DNA from 2 places in the Pseudoalteromonas sp. SD03 genome. Region 1 is predicted to be linked to the other one. Evidence: predicted binding sites of a transcription regulator. Region 1 holds the regulator's gene; the other holds the start of a gene.
What was found. The regulator FliA, encoded in region 1, starts transcription of late flagellar genes. The targets are predictions, from matches to a motif close to CTAAAGNTNNNNNNNNNNNNGCCGATA.
Positions count from the first base shown of each region.

Region 2: ABZP26_RS10055 (VC2046/SO_2500 family protein) is a predicted target of FliA. The motif match lies at 2,417-2,443, and genes of this name have one in related genera.

Region 1 is NZ_CP162514.1:2,529,750-2,534,181, reverse strand. Features, by position in the region: gene flhF (flagellar biosynthesis protein FlhF) at 1-838, shown strand, start outside; gene ABZP26_RS11865 (MinD/ParA family protein) at 831-1,691, shown strand; gene ABZP26_RS11860 (RNA polymerase sigma factor FliA) at 1,718-2,428, shown strand; gene cheY (chemotaxis response regulator CheY) at 2,469-2,852, shown strand; gene ABZP26_RS11850 (protein phosphatase CheZ) at 2,869-3,636, shown strand; gene ABZP26_RS11845 (chemotaxis protein CheA) at 3,651-4,432, shown strand, end outside.
Region 2 is NZ_CP162514.1:2,171,052-2,175,483, reverse strand. Features, by position in the region: gene ABZP26_RS10075 (PAS domain S-box protein) at 1-1,183, opposite strand, end outside; gene ABZP26_RS10070 (M48 family metallopeptidase) at 1,429-2,121, shown strand; tRNA gene ABZP26_RS10065 (tRNA-Tyr) at 2,147-2,231, opposite strand; tRNA gene ABZP26_RS10060 (tRNA-Tyr) at 2,281-2,365, opposite strand; gene ABZP26_RS10055 (VC2046/SO_2500 family protein) at 2,478-3,005, shown strand; gene ABZP26_RS10050 (DUF6172 family protein) at 3,218-3,520, shown strand; gene ABZP26_RS10045 (YchJ family protein) at 3,588-4,064, opposite strand; gene ABZP26_RS10040 (SulA-like leucine-rich domain-containing protein) at 4,104-4,432, opposite strand, start outside.

The sequences.
Region 1 (4,432 bases):
CGACCCGACCCGTGCATGTATGATTGACCGCTTAGTCGGTATGGGGATAGAGAAAAATGTTGCTGAGCAAATGGCATGTTTTGTACCAGACGATGTGTCTCGCCAACAAGGCTGGAAAGCTTTATTGAATATGGTTGAAGATCAAATGCAAACTACGAACAACGAAATACTTCGCCAAGGCGGTGTTTTTGCGTTAGTCGGGCCTACAGGCGTGGGTAAAACCACCACAGTTGCAAAACTGGCAGCATTGGGTGCACAAAAATACGGTGCCGATAAAGTAGCGCTTATTACTACCGATACTTACCGTATTGGTGCTTATGAGCAGCTAGCAACGTATGGTCGTATTATAGGTTGTGGCGTTAAACAAGTTAAAGATGCAAATGAATTAGCAGAAGTTTTATACCATTTACGAAATAAACGTCTAGTCTTAATTGATACAGCGGGAATGAGTCAACGTGATTTACGCTTAACCGAGCAGTTAAACACCTTAATGCGTAATCAGCGTGTTGATATACGTAGTTATTTAGTATTAAGTGCGACGGCGCAAATTAATGTATTACAAGAAACAGTAAGGCACTTTAAAAAAGTACAGCTAAGCGGATGTATTTTTACTAAACTTGATGAGTCATTGAGTTTAGGTGAGATTATTAGTATTGCGATTCAAAATCGTCTCCCAATAGGGTATCTTACTAACGGTCAGCGAGTACCAGAAGATATTAGAGTGGCAAATGCCGAAAAACTAGTAAAAAAAGCTGAGCAATTGTATTTAAAAAGAATAAAAGCACAACAATCACGACACCAATCAGTGGCGTCGAGCACAGTAGAGATGTATGATTAACACAGTTTTAGATCAAGCAAGCGGCCTTCGCAAAATGAGCAAGAATAATAATAACGGCGTAAAAGTTATCGCTGTCACCGGCGGCAAAGGTGGAGTGGGTAAAACGAACGTATCCCTTAACACGGCAATCGCGTTAGGCCAACAAGGCAAACGTGTGCTTGTACTAGATGCTGATTTAGGATTAGCGAATTGTGATGTGATGCTTGGACTGCGCGTTGAGCGTAATTTATCTCATGTTTTATCGGGCGAATGTGAACTTGATGATATTTTAGTCGAAGGTCCCGCAGGCATAAAAATAGTGCCTGCAACATCGGGTTCGCAAAGTATGGTTGAGTTATCACCCTCAGAGCACGCTGGACTTATTCGTGCATTTAGTGAACTTAACACCGACTTTGATATTTTAATTGTTGATACCGCTGCGGGTATTTCCGATATGGTGCTGAGTTTTTCTCGCGCAGCGCAAGATGTGGTTGTGGTGGTATGTGATGAGCCTACATCAATTACCGATGCCTATGCTTTAATTAAAGTACTTAGCCGTGAGCACGGCGTTTATAAATTTAAAATTGTTGCCAATATGGTGCGTAGTTTACGCGAAGGGCAGGAATTGTTTGCAAAACTTTCAAAGGTTACCGACCGATTTTTAGATATATCAATGGAGTTGGTTGCAACGGTTCCATATGATGAAAATATGCGCAAATCAACGCGCCGCCAAAAAGTAATTGTTGAGGTTTTTCCTGGGTCGCCTGCTGCAATTGCTTTTAAAACACTGGCTACAAAAATTGCTAAGTGGCCAACACCTAGTCAAGCCTCGGGTCATTTAGAGTTTTTCATTGAGAAACTAGTTAGTAACTAACAATGACTATACCGGTGAATAGAGCTATGGGATATCAGTCAACACAAAATTTAAATATGATTGTTGAAAAGCATGCCTCATTAGTCAAAAAAGTGGCGTGCCATTTAATTGCTCGTTTACCGGCAAGTGTGCAGCTAGATGATTTAATTCAATCGGGTATGATTGGTTTAATTGAAGCTTCAAAAAACTTTGATGCAAGCAAAGGCGCAAGCTTTGAAACCTTTGCCGGTATTCGTATTCGTGGTGCGATGATAGACGAAATGCGCCGAGGCGATTGGGTTCCACGTTCAGTTCACAGAAAAAGCCGTTTGGTTGCAGAAACTATTGTTGCGCTTGAGAACAGTTTAAACCGTGAACCTAAAGATAGTGAAGTTGCTGAAAAACTTGAAATTTCGCTAAATGAGTACCATCATATTTTAAACGATGTAAATGTAAGCAAAGTGTTAGGTATTGAAGACCTTGGTATAGATGACGATGTGATTACACCTCATGGCCAAGATTTAGCACTAGACAAACCGTTCAATAATGTTAAAAATGAACGGTTTAATGAGTCTTTACTCAGTGCAATAAAGTCGTTACCTGAAAAAGATGCAATGGTGCTTTCTTTGTACTATAACGATGAGATGAATTTAAAAGAAATTGGGCATATACTCGATGTAAGTGAATCGCGTGTAAGTCAGATACATGGTCAGGCGATGATTAAGCTTAAAGCAAAAATCAATGACTGGATAAACTAGAAGTAAGTAAATAAAGGTTCAGGCCTCACTGGAGGATGTTTTGGATAAAAACATTAAAATTCTTGTTGTTGATGATTTCTCAACAATGAGACGTATTATTAAAAACCTGTTGCGCGATTTAGGTTTTACCAATGTTCAAGAAGCAGATGACGGGTCAACTGCTTTGCCTATGTTGCAAAATCAAGCGTTTGATTTTGTTGTAACAGATTGGAATATGCCAGGCATGCAAGGTATTGATCTTTTAAGGGCAATTCGAGCTGATGAAAAATTAAAGCATATTCCTGTTTTAATGGTTACAGCAGAAGCTAAAAAAGAACAAATAATTGCTGCGGCCCAAGCAGGTGTTAATGGTTATATTGTTAAACCATTTACTGCAGGTACATTGAAAACTAAATTAGAAAAAGTGTTCGAACGCTTAGGTTAATGAGAGGGAGAGGCTTATGTCAGCACCTGCTGCGCCTCAGATTACTTTAGAACAAGCTCGCCAGTTAGTTGTTTTTTTAGAAAATGGTGAGCAAGATAAAGCGAATCAGTTAATTTTAGAAACAGCTTCACAAGAGCAATCACAGTTATTTGCTGAGGTGGGTAAGTTGACGCGTCAACTGCACGAAGCTTTAAAAAGTTTCGAGTTAGACACGCGTTTAACAGACATTACCACTGATGCCATCCCTGACGCAAAAAAACGCCTTAACTATGTCATGGAAATGACAGAAAACGCAGCCAATAAGACAATGGATGCGGTTGAAGCAAGCTTACCATTAGCACAAGAAATCGCTGACGAAATAGCTGATATCAAGCCAACGTGGGATCGTTTAATGAACCGCGAAATAGAGCTTGGTGAGTTTAAATCACTTTGTCATAGTATTGATAAGTTTATGAGCAGTTCTCATCACAAAACCGATGAGTTACAAATGCTGATGACTAATGTGCTGATGGCTCAAGACTATCAAGATTTAACCGGTCAGGTTATTCGCCGTGTTATTGAACTTGTCCGTGAAGTTGAAGAAAGTTTAATTCACCTGTTAACTGCATTTGCAGCGCAAGGTGGTGAGGTTGAACCAACTGAACAACCAGAAAAAATAGAAGATCCCATTGTTGCACAAACACTAGCAGGTCCCGAAGGGCCTATTATTGATAAAGAAACGCGTAATGATGTTGTATCTGATCAAGATGAAGTTGATGATCTATTATCAAGTTTGGGCTTCTAATAGGAGAGTACTGCATGAGCTTTGAAGTCGATGAAGATATTTTACAAGACTTTTTAGTAGAGGCCGGAGAAATCCTTGAGCTTTTATCTGAACAGTTAGTAGAACTGGAAAACAACCCAGATGATACTGAGCTACTAAACGCAATATTTCGCGGTTTCCACACTGTAAAGGGTGGCGCTGGCTTTTTGGCTATGACAGAGCTTGTTGATGCATGTCATGGTGCTGAAAATGTGTTTGATTTACTGCGCCAAGGTGTAAGAACAGTTAACTCTGAATTAATGGATGTGATTTTACAAGCACTGGATACCATTAATGAAATGTTTGCCACGATTAAAAATCGTGACCAGCCAGAGCCTGCTGATCCAGAATTACTTGCAGTACTTCACAAACTTGGACAGCCACCGACAGCAGAAGAGCTTGCCGGCGATTCTGTGGTTGAAGATATAGCTCCTGTGGAAACTCCATCGGTAGAGCCTGAACCAGTTGCAGAGCAATCGAGCAACGATGCTGAAGAAGACCCGTTTGCTTTTGATGAATTATTTAGCGGCCCAGATAGCAGCAGTACTGAGTCTCAGATTGATGAAATAACCGAAGACGAATTCGAAAGCCTACTTGATGAACTTCATGGAAAAGGGCAAGCCCCACAAGAAAAACAATCATCATCAAGTGGCAATGATGTCAGTGGTGATATAACTGACGATGAATTTGACAGCTTATTGGATGAACTTCATGGTGTAGGCAGCTTTGGCGAAGTGAGCCAAGCAACCGCAAGTACACCACAACAAACACCATCAGC
Region 2 (4,432 bases), 360 kb from region 1:
TTTGTTGTAACGCTCTTTGCTCAGTTAAATCGGTAATAAAGCCTACAAACAATGTTTCAGTTTGTAATTGCTTTACTTCACCAATCCCTAAGCGAATTGGAAATTGATGACCATTTTTATGTTTTGCCCACACATCGCGATTAACACCAATAACACGTTTTACCTCATGGTTTGTTGTATTTTTTAAAAAAGCATCGTGTTGATTAGCAATATCATCAGCCATTAATATTTTTACATTCTGGCCAATAACCTCATTATCTTGCCAGCCAAAAATTGTTTCTGCGGCTTTATTAAAGCTCAAAATAGTGCCTTTGATATTGATAGTAACGATGCCGTCAATGGCAGTTGATAAAATAGCATCAAGGCGAGACTCTTCAGCTGATTTTTTCCCCAATAGCATTCTGTAACGGATCATGCCATTGATGATCACAACCACCGCTGTTAATAAAAGCGTGGCGAACGACACACTAATAGCAATAAAGGTTAGATGTGATTGGTTTGTTTGCTCGTTAATTATCGGGCTTGTTGCAATAAATCGCGTAGCAGCCATGCCCATATAATGCATACCAGCCACGGCAAGGCCAAGAATAAGGGCGCAAATAATACGATTATGCACAGGCGTTAATTTTTTAAAGTGTGCTGGTAAATGAAAACGTGCATAGAGACTTATAAAAGACAGCAGCACTGCAACAACAATTGAAGCGCCAAACCATATTGGATCATAACGAAGTAAAGGACTTAATTGCATCGCTGCCATACCGCTGTAATGCATGGTGCCAACACCCGCGCCAAATAAAAGAGAGCTTAGAATTAAATTGATAATACGAGGGTTAGAGTTATATGTTTTCAAACAAGAAAAAGCAATGGTACATGCCAGTAACGCCGGTATAAACGACACAAAAGTGAGTGTGGGGTCGTATTCAATTGTAGTGCACAAAGAAAATGCCAGCATAGCAATAAAGTGCATGCTCCAGACCCCTCCGGCAAGGACTAAGGCTGCGGTTATATTGGCTAACTTTCGATAAGATTTAAAATGTGTATTATTTGCTAAATCGATAACGTGCAAAGAAAAATAAGCTGCAAAAATTGCGGTGAGTATAGATAGTGTCACTAAACTTGGGTCGTATACACCATTAATAATTAGGCTTGGATCTGGTTCGTTTATAAAAAAATTAGCTAACATCAATCATTCACATAATAACTCTTAAATTCAGTCTAATATAAAATACAATAATAATCACAAGGTATTGAGTTATAAATTACAAAAGCAACGTAAGTGTTTTAAGCTCTAAACCATACTATTTATTGAGTAGCACTAAATGCATTGTTATTAAAATGGCATTTAGTGGGGATTATTTATAGATCAGCCGTTATGGTACAAGGTAAAATAAAACCCAGTGGTTAGTTATAAATAGGCAGCATTCATTGTTGGATTACACTTTAAAGCGAAGTAAGCGAAGAAAAACAGTGGCTATCAAAGTCGCACAACGTGAGCTTACGGTATATGCGCCCCATTTTGTAACGAAAACACAAATTAATGAATGGCTGTTAAGTAAACAGGACTGGATTGATGCTCAGTTACATAAGCAACAAATTCAAGCCGATACACGACAGTTTCCACTCAAAACCCAGAGTATTAAATTATTTAATGAAGCTGTTAATGTGCAATTTGAAAACGCAGCACGCACTCAATGGCAGCAGCACAATGAAAGCCAAACGCTGTTACTGAGTATTTCTTCACGTGTAAAGCATCAAACGCAAATGTATCAAAGTTTGCTAGAGCAGTTTTTGCATGAGAAATTAGAAAGTTATATTGAAATGCGAGTTAACGATTATTGTCAGCTGATGGGTGAAAAGCTACCGAGTAATATTCGTATTCAATTGTATAAACGTCGCTGGGGTAGTTGTAATCGCAGGCGTGAACTAACCTTCAACTTACACTTGGCAAGTGCACCGACATGGGTCATTGACTACGTGATTGTTCATGAATTAGCACATTTAAAATATTTAAATCACAGCGCTCAATTTTGGCAACGTGTGGGATTATTTTATTCAGATTATAAACAAGCAAGTAACTGGTTAAACAATCATGGTATGAGTTTACAGTGGGTATTTGAATAAAAAGAAATAAGGTAGAGAAGAGAAGTGGTGGAGGGAGCTGGATTCGAACCAGCGAAGGCTGAGCCGTCAGATTTACAGTCTGATCCCTTTGGCCGCTCGGGAACCCCTCCACACTAATTGTTATTGCATTTGGCCCCACTTAACTTAGCCTAAGAAAAGTGGTGGAGGGAGCTGGATTCGAACCAGCGAAGGCTGAGCCGTCAGATTTACAGTCTGATCCCTTTGGCCGCTCGGGAACCCCTCCAATGCAACGCGGCAGATAATAGCAAACTTCTTATTTAAGTAAAGAAAAAAGCTAAAGAAAATTCAAATTTAGCCGATAAATACTTATTAATTAGTTAAATAGGCTAAAGTCTATGCAGATTGGTGATTTGTTAATCACGGAGAGCCAGTTAAAAACGAGGCTTAACGAAAGTGTGCACGAAAACCGCCGAGGCGAGTTTGCACTTTTATTAGCAATGCTCTCTCACGATGCACTCGATTTTAGTGAATTCCACCTACCCAAAAGTGACACTAAGCATTATCAAGCTGATGAAAATGCTCTGCGTAAACAATTTGGCGCAGGTCCAAAGCAGCCATTAGCGCCAGATACCTTTAATATGTTAATTGGTAAAAATAACACAGAGCTTTTAGCAAAAATGGGAAGCGCTGTAGGGATGAGTGATATAAAGTTAACTCAGTGCTTAAAGCCTGAGCCATTTAATATTCGTGATGATAAAAACCACATTCCGCTTAACGTAATGGATAACTGTGAATTAGCGGTACGTCGACGAATCCAAAATACCAACACCGAGCTATCAAACCCTCAAATGGATGCGGTGGCATTTTATGATGATTTACAAAATGAAGCTATCCACCAGCCATTACATTTGTTTAGTGCCTAATTATATGTGTTCAATTGCTGCTTTATACATGCCATTTGATTGTAATAAACTGTGTTTATAGTAGAAAGTAACTATTGGTTTTATAAGTGCTTTATTTTAATAACTGATTTAATACAAAAAAAGCATCCAAAATTTAAATGCAATTGCTATAATGGCGCAAATGGTATGACATTAAATGCCATTATCATTAAACCAAGGTAATTAGGAACGTAATGAAGAAAACATTCACGCTGAATCATGAGAAAATCAAATACCCTCGTATGGTTGATGCTGCAAAGCATGAAGTGAAAAAATATTTGAAAAGAGAACGTAATAAAACTTTACCTGTTGATGCCGACTACTGGGCATTTGATTGTAAGTTTGGTAACACGGCTGAAGAAGCCCAAGTGGTTCACGTTGCTGAAATTAACAATCACATCAGTGAAATTGAAAAGCAAGGTTTAACTTCTTTTTACTTAGAGATTTTAGCAAGACCTGCACAGCGTCAAGATTTCGATCAAGATGATGGCGAGTAAAACGCTAATTTGCGTTTAGTGTAGTTTTTGAAAATGGGCCTTGTGGCCCATTTTTTGTAGCTGAAGTTTATACACTATGACATTTTTTGTATTTTTTATTACTGCCACAAGGGCACGTATCATTACGTTTTACTTTAATATCGGCAACCGGTGTAATCTCACCATCAAGGTACCGCCATTGTCCATCTTCTTTAATAAACCTTGAATTTTCTGCCAACTCGCAATATAAATCTTGATAAAAGTAGTGAGCTTTAAATGTAACAAATCCTGTTTCATCATTATAACCAGAGTCTAATACGGCTAAGTTTATAAAACGGCAACTATTTGCAAAATCTTTAATTTCTGAAATTGAATTTTCAGCTTGTTTTTCTTTTGCATAACTTTCACGCACAAAAACCGCGTTTTTAACAGCATAAGCACTGTAGCGTGCACGCATAAGTTGCTCTGGTGTGAGTGGCTGTTTGGTTTTTAAATGAAAAGGCTCGCAGCAATCAGCATAAGGTTGCTGACTGCCACAAAAACATAATAGGGCGTTAGAAGTCATGATAAATGTACTGTGTATTAAAACGCTAGTTTATCAAGCTTATTGCGTAAGTGAAATCTCAGGGTGAGCGCTTTTTTTGCTAAAGCAATACAACTTAGTGCGCGTATGGCTCAAGTTTAATGATAACTGCGACAGTTGTTGGTCATTTATTATATCAGTCCAGGTGATCACCGCGGCAAAATTTCCATTGTGAAGTGCAGAACTTAAAACATACTCTAAATTAACTAAATGCTTTTGACGAATAACCAGTAATTTACTGGTATCAATTGAGCATGAATCAAGTAGCGCTTTGCTCGGTACGTTATCGGGTGCTATTAACAGTGTCCATGCGTTTAGGCTGTTGTATTGGTGTAATACTTTTAATAACT